DNA from 3 places in the Kribbella sp. C-35 genome. Region 1 is predicted to be linked to each of the others. Evidence: riboswitches for the same ligand, from Rfam matches in the RefSeq annotation. Region 1 holds a riboswitch; each other region holds the start of a gene.
What was found. A riboswitch is a leader RNA that binds a small molecule or an ion and turns the genes downstream of it on or off. The one in region 1 is predicted to bind ZMP and ZTP.

Region 1 (2,246 bases):
GATCGCGGACGTCCGTGGGTACGCCGTGATGGGCGGCGCCGCCGACACGGTCGCGGAGTACATCGGCGAGCACTACACCGAGGGCATCTCGCTGGCCGGCGCGCTCCGGCTCGCGGTGGACGCGCTCGGCCACGACGGCACCGAGGTCCGGGAGCTGACCCCGGAGCAGCTCGAGGTCGCCGTCCTGGACCGGACCCGCACCCAGGTGCGCAAGTTCAAGCGGATCTCCGAGGAGTCGCTGGCAGGCATCCTGAGCGAGTCCAGCCCGGCGGTGGACGAGAAGTCGGACGCCGACGCGGAGACAGGTTCGGACTCGGAGTCGGCTTCGGGCGATTCCAGAGGCTCCAGTGAGTCGTCTGCGGGTGACACCCCGGTCGCTCCGCCGGCGGACGACGCCCCGGTGGCGCCGCCGGAGGATCCCGACGACGACCGTCCGCTGTGACGGACCAGATCGAGAACTCAGCCGCCACCGACAAGGTGGCGGCTGAGCCGTCTCGGCCTGCAGACCCCGCCGCCTGGGAGCTTGTGGGGGAGGAGCCTGGGTTCCAGCGCTTCCTCTCCGTGAGCCTGCGGCGGTACCGGATGCCCGACGGCCGCGAGGTCGACTGGGACGTGCTCGGCCCGAAGTCGGCGGCCGGTATCACTTCCGGGGTGACCGTGCTGCCGTTGACGCCGGAAGGCCGGATCGTGACGGTGCGGATGTTCCGCGCTGGGCCGGACCGGGTGGTCACCAACCTGCCGGGTGGGTACGTCGAGCCCGACGAGGATCCGGCGCTGGCCGGTGCCCGGGAGCTCGAGGAGGAGACCGGCTACACCTGCGAGACCCTGGACGTGGTCGGCTGGCAGTGGTCCGGTGCGTCGTCGACGTACCGGAAGTATGTCGCGATCGCGCGTGGGTGCCGGCCGGACGGGAAGCAGCAGCTGGACGAGGCCGAGGACTGTGTCCCGGTCGAGCTGTCCGTGGACGCGTTCCGTGCCGAGCTGCGCACGCCCGGTGCGATGACCGGAGTCGACGCGGCCTACCTCGCGCTCGACCACGCCGGCCTGCTCTGAGCCGGGTCGGTATCCTGACAGCGGACCGCGACTGGCGCTGAGGTGGACGACCACCGGGGAACGGTCTGCCATCCGGCTTCGCCGCGCGCCTGGGCACCCAATTCACGCCCAGAGGAGTGCGCAGATGACTGCTGAACTGATGATCGGAACCGACCTCGCCGCCGAGATGGTCGCGAAGGCCGCCGAACGAGCCCGGATCCTTCAGGAGCAGTACGGCGTGCAGCCGTGTCTGGCGACCGTGCTGGTCGGTGACGACCCGGCGTCGGCGACGTACGTGCGGATGAAGCAGAACCGCTCGAAGAAGGCCGGGATAGCGTCGCTCAGCGTCGTACTGCCGGCCGAGACGACCACCGAGGAGCTGGTCGCGGAGATCACGAAGCTCTCCGACGACCCGGCCGTGCACGGGATCCTGCTGCAGCACCCGGTGCCGGCGCAGATCGACGAGCGGGCCGCGTTCGAGGCGATTGACCCCGCGAAGGATGTCGACGGCGTGACGATGCGGTCGTTCGCGGCGATGGCCTTCGGGGATCCCGGGTTCCGGTCGGCCACCCCCGGCGGGATCATGCGGCTGCTGGCGGCGTACGACGTACCGCTCGAAGGGGCGCACGCGGTGGTGATCGGCCGCAGCCCGATCCTCGGTAAGCCGGCCGGCATGTTGCTGCTGGCATCGAACGCCACTGTCACGTACGCGCACTCCCGGACCCGCGACCTGCCGGAGCTGGTCCGGACCGCCGACGTCGTGCTCGCCGCGGTTGGGAAGGCGAACTTCGTCCGCGGCGACTGGCTGAAGCCGGGCGCGGTCGTGGTCGACGCCGGGTACAACGAGGGCAACGTCGGCGACGTGCACTTCGCGGAGGCGGCCGAGGTGGCCTGGCTCATCACGCCGGTTCCGGGCGGGGTCGGGCCGATGACGATCGCGCTGCTGCTGGAGCAGACGGTCGACGCCGCTGAGACGGCTGTCCACTCTCTGACTACGCTGGCCTAGGGTTGGGGGACAAGATCTAAGGAGGCGGACGTGGCGGTACGGGCGATCCGGGGTGCCACCCAGCTGGACGTGGACGAGCGCGAGCACCTGCTCGAGCGGTCCGCGGAGCTGGTGAAGGCGGTCCTGGAGGCGAATGATCTGGAGAACGAGGACCTGATCAGCATCCTGTTCACCGTCACGTCGGACCTGCGTTCGGAGTTTCCCGCGG
Region 2 (2,246 bases), on a different contig from region 1:
ACCGACGCGAGGTCGAGCCGGGCCGCGGCCATCAGCATGCCGGGCAGCGACTTGTCGCAGCCGGCCAGCAGGACCGAGCCGTCCAGCCGCTCGGCCTCCATCACGGTCTCGACCGAGTCGGCGATGATCTCGCGGCTGACGAGCGAGTAGTGCATGCCGACGTGGCCCATCGAGATGCCGTCGGACACGCTGATCGTGCCGAACTCGAGCGGGTACCCGCCGGCCGCGTGCACGCCGTCCTTGACCGCCTTCGCGAGCCGGTCCAGCGACAGGTTGCACGGGGTGATCTCGTTCCAGCTCGACGCGACCCCGATCTGCGGCTTGGCCCAGTCGTCATCGCCCATCCCGACCGCGCGCAGCATGCCTCTGCTGGCGGTCGCTTCCAACCCGTCGGTGACTGTCCGGCTACGAGGCTTCACATCGACCATGCCGCTCACTCTATTACTGGCCCAGTAAGGTGCGGTGCGTGATCGATGACCCGTACGGCGACGAGCAGTTGGTGGAGCTCTACGATCTGGACAACCCGTCCGGCGAGGATCACGACTATTACCGTGCCTTGGCCGAGGGCGCTGCGAAGGTTCTGGACTTCGGGTGTGGCACCGGTCTGCTCACCCGGTCGCTGGCCACTCCGGGGCGGATGGTGGTCGGCATCGACCCGAGTCCCACCATGCTCGGGTACGCGCGTCGCCAGCCCGGTGCCGACGCCGTCACCTGGATCGACGGGGACCACCGGATGGTGCAGCCGACCGGCGACGTGGATCTCGCGGTCAGCAGCGGCAACACGATGATGCACGTCGCGGAGCACGCGGCGGCAGTCGCTGCACTGGCGGCCGCGCTGCGTCCCGGCGGGGTGCTCGCGTTCGAGTCGCGCAATCCGGCGGCGCGGGCGTGGGAGCAGTGGACGAGCGAGGCGACGTACGGCGAACGGGACACGCTGGCCGGGCACCTGAAGGAGTGGCTCGAGCTGATCGAGATCGCGCACGGGCGCGTGACGTTCGACGCGCACAACGTCTTCGAGGACGGGCGTGACGCGGTCTACCGGAACGTCCTGTACTTCCGGTCTGCCGACGAGATCACGGCCGACCTGCGGGCGGCGGGGTTCTCGGACGTGGTCATCGAGGGCGGTTGGCACGGGGAACCGCTGACTGAGGCATCACGCCTGCTGGTGGTGCGGGCGACGAAGTAGGCTGGGCGCACCGCGACTGGCGAGGGTGGAGTACCACCGGGGAGCGGACGTGTTCACACAAGGCGTCGTCCGCCTGGGCGCCTCCGATCCATTCGGAGGTCCTGATGCGTCTGCGGTATGGCATGAATCCTCATCAAGCGGCGAGCCTCGACTCTGCGCCGTTCACGGTGGTTGCGGGCGAGCCGTCGTACATCAACGTGCTCGATGCGCTGACCGGGTGGCAGTTGGTGCGGGAGGCGGCGGAGCGGTTCGGCGTACCGGCTGCGGCGTCGTACAAGCATGTGTCGCCGGCGGGTGCCGCGCTCGGCGAGACGGTGGCGGCCGCGTACACCCGTGCGCGGGACGCTGACCCGAAGTCGTCGTACGGCGATTTCGTGGCGGTCTCGCATCCGGTGGATCTCGAGCTGGCCATGGTGCTGAAGCGGGTGGTGTCGGACGGGATCATCGCGCCCGGGTACGACGAGGGCGTGGTGGAGATCCTGGCGGCGAAGAAGCGCGGGACCTACCTGGTGCTGGAGGTCGACCCGGAGTTCGAGCCGCCGGCGGAGGAGGTCCGCGAGGTGTTCGGCGTACGGCTCACGCAGGAGCGGGATGCGCGGCCGATTCCGCGTGATCTTCCGGACGATGTGGTGCTCGGGATGATCGTTGCCCGCTACACCCAGTCGAACACCGTGGTGATGGTTAAGGACGGGATGACGATCGGCGTCGGCGCCGGGCAGCAGTCGCGGGTGGACTGTACGCGACTCGCCGGCGAGAAGGCCGCGCTCTGGTGGGCCCGCCATTCGAGCGATCCGCTCACCGGGGTCGCGATGGTCTCCGACGGGGCGCTGCCATTCACCGACAACGTCGTGGAGGCCCAGCGGTACGGCGTCTCGCACATTGCCGATCCGGGCGGTTCGATCCGCACACCCGAGGTGGCGGCCGCCTGCGCGGCGGCCCGGATCACCTGGTTCGAAACAGGCGTACGCCTGTTCAGGCACTGAGCAGGTAGTCGCCTGAGGCAACGGCCTTGCGGACCTCCGCTGCTGTCCGCTGCGCGTCGAGCCGGGTGGTGTCGATC
Region 3 (2,246 bases), on a different contig from region 1:
GCCAGCGCGACTGCCTTCGCCGCCATCGTCTGGCTGAGCGGGCCGCCGAGGACCATCGGGCAACCGCGGTCGACGGCGTCGGCGTACTCCGGCTGGCAGAGCACCATGCCGCCGCGCGGGCCGCGCAGCGACTTGTGGGTCGTGGTCGTGGTGACGTGCGCGTGCGGGACCGGGTCGAAGTCGCCGGTGAACACCTTGCCCGCGACCAGGCCGGCGAAGTGCGCCATGTCGACCATCAGGGTCGCGCCGACCTCGTCGGCGATCTCGCGCATCTTGGCGAAGTTCACCTTGCGCGGGTACGCCGAGTAGCCGGCGATCAGGATCAGCGGCTTGAACTCGCGCGCGGTCGCGGCGACCTTGTCGTAGTCCAGCAGCCCGGTCTCCGGGTCGGTGCCGTAGGAGTGCTGGTTGAACATCTTGCCGGAGATGTTCGGCCGGAACCCGTGCGTCAGGTGACCGCCGGCGTCCAGCGACATGCCGAGCATCTTCTGGTCGCCGAGCGCCTTGCGGAGCTTGGTCCAGTCCTCGTCGGACAGGTCGTTGACGTGCTTCGCGCCCGCCTCGGCCAGCGCCGGGGACTCGATCCGCTGCGCCAGGATCGCCCAGAACGCGACCAGGTTCGCGTCGATGCCGGAGTGCGGCTGGACGTACGCGTGCGGGGCGCCGAACAGCTCACGGGCGTGGTCGGCGGCGGTCTGCTCGACGGTGTCGACGTTCTGGCAGCCGGCGTAGAAGCGGTGCCCGATGGTGCCCTCGGCGTACTTGTCCGACAGCCAGTTGCCCATCGTGAGCAGGGTGGCGGGGGAGGCGTAGTTCTCGCTCGCGATCAGCTTCAGCGAGGACCGCTGGTCGGCGAGTTCGGCCTTGATCGCGCCGGCGATGGTGGGTTCCACCGCGGCGATCACCTGCAGCGCGTTGTTGTACGCGGCCGACGCGGCGGCAGCGTCGAAGGATTGAGTCATCGTTGTCTCTCCTGCGGTTGCAGTGGGTCGAAGGCACCCAGGCGCACGGTGCCGACGGGTTTCGCTCCCCGGTGGTTCTCCACCTTCAGCGCGCCAGTCGCGACTGCCAAAAGAAAGGCACAGTCACCCTATCGCGCGGCTGACGATCTGCTCGAACGGCGTAGTCCGCGGGAGCGTCCCGAACACACCGCCCCAGTCGCCGGCCAGCCGGGACGCCACGAACGCGTCCGCGACCTCCGGCGTCGAGTTCCGGATCAGCAGCGACGCCTGCAGGCACAGGGCCATCCGCGCAGCCAGTCGCCGCGCCCCGGCCTCGGCGTTCTCGATATCAGCAAGCGCTTGCAGTACGTCGTTGACCGCCGCATCGAGCCGCGCATCGGCACCCTGGACCGAGCCGACCTCGAGCAGCCACGCCTCGAGCGACTCCGGGCGGCGGAGCGCACGCAGTACGTCGAGTGCGTTGACGTTGCCCGATCCTTCCCAGATCGAGTTCAGTGGCGACTCCCGGTAGAGCAGCGGCAGCCCGGACTCCTCGACGTACCCGTTGCCGCCGAGGCATTCCAGCGCCTCCGCCACCATGAACGGCGTCCGCTTGCACACCCAGAACTTCGCGAGCGGCAGGGCAATCCGCCGGAACGCGGCCTGCCGTTCGTCGCCCGCGAGCGACGCGTCAACTGCTGCGGCGAGGCGCATGCCCAGGGCTGTTGCTGCCTCGCTCTCGATCGCCAGGTCTGCCAGCACGTTCTGCATCGCGGGCTTGTCGGCGAGCAGGCCGCCGAACGCCGCGCGGTGCTGCGTGTGCCAGATCGCCTCGACCAGGGCCCGTCGTTGGAGCGCCGCCGAGCCGAGCACGCAGTCCAGCCGGGTCGCGGCCACCATCTCGATGATCGTGCGTACGCCGGTGCCTTCCTCGCCCAACCGATATCCGATGGTGCCGTGGAACTCGACCTCGGACGACGCGTTCGAGCGGTTGCCGAGCTTGTCCTTCAGCCGCTGCAACGCGAACGGGTTCCGGTTGCCGTCGGCAAGAACCCGCGGTACGACGAAGCAGCTCAGCCCGTCCGGCGCCTGCGCCAGTACCAGGAACACGTCCACCTGCGGCGCCGAGCAGAACCACTTGTGCCCGTTCAGCTGGTACACATCGCCGGCGGGCGTCGCCGTCGTGAGATTCGCCCGTACGTCGGAACCGCCCTGCTTCTCGGTCATTCCCATCCCGGCGAGGACACCGTTCTTGGCCGCAGCGGGCAGCCGGCGTACGTCGTACTGCGTGGCGGCGAGCTGCGG

Region 2: it holds a riboswitch for ZMP and ZTP, as region 1 does, so the genes downstream of both, ACLJOO_RS39515 (5-aminoimidazole-4-carboxamide ribonucleotide transformylase) here and ACLJOO_RS42330 (bifunctional 5,10-methylenetetrahydrofolate dehydrogenase/5,10-methenyltetrahydrofolate cyclohydrolase) in region 1, are expected to answer to the same signal.
Region 3: it holds a riboswitch for ZMP and ZTP, as region 1 does, so the genes downstream of both, ACLJOO_RS37245 (glycine hydroxymethyltransferase) here and ACLJOO_RS42330 (bifunctional 5,10-methylenetetrahydrofolate dehydrogenase/5,10-methenyltetrahydrofolate cyclohydrolase) in region 1, are expected to answer to the same signal.

What each region holds. Positions count from the first base shown of each region.
Region 1 is NZ_JAJPWG010000010.1:44,532-46,777, reverse strand. It holds gene prcA (proteasome subunit alpha) at 1-442, shown strand, start outside; gene ACLJOO_RS42335 (NUDIX domain-containing protein) at 439-1,053, shown strand; ZMP/ZTP riboswitch at 1,071-1,155, shown strand; gene ACLJOO_RS42330 (bifunctional 5,10-methylenetetrahydrofolate dehydrogenase/5,10-methenyltetrahydrofolate cyclohydrolase) at 1,178-2,038, shown strand; gene aroH (chorismate mutase) at 2,069-2,246, shown strand, end outside.
Region 2 is NZ_JAJPWG010000007.1:411,357-413,602, reverse strand. It holds gene ilvD (dihydroxy-acid dehydratase) at 1-428, opposite strand, end outside; gene ACLJOO_RS39520 (class I SAM-dependent methyltransferase) at 467-1,186, shown strand; ZMP/ZTP riboswitch at 1,189-1,272, shown strand; gene ACLJOO_RS39515 (5-aminoimidazole-4-carboxamide ribonucleotide transformylase) at 1,291-2,169, shown strand; gene ACLJOO_RS39510 (AAA family ATPase) at 2,159-2,246, opposite strand, start outside.
Region 3 is NZ_JAJPWG010000006.1:522,393-524,638, reverse strand. It holds gene ACLJOO_RS37245 (glycine hydroxymethyltransferase) at 1-962, opposite strand, end outside; ZMP/ZTP riboswitch at 991-1,073, opposite strand; gene ACLJOO_RS37240 (acyl-CoA dehydrogenase family protein) at 1,086-2,246, opposite strand, start outside.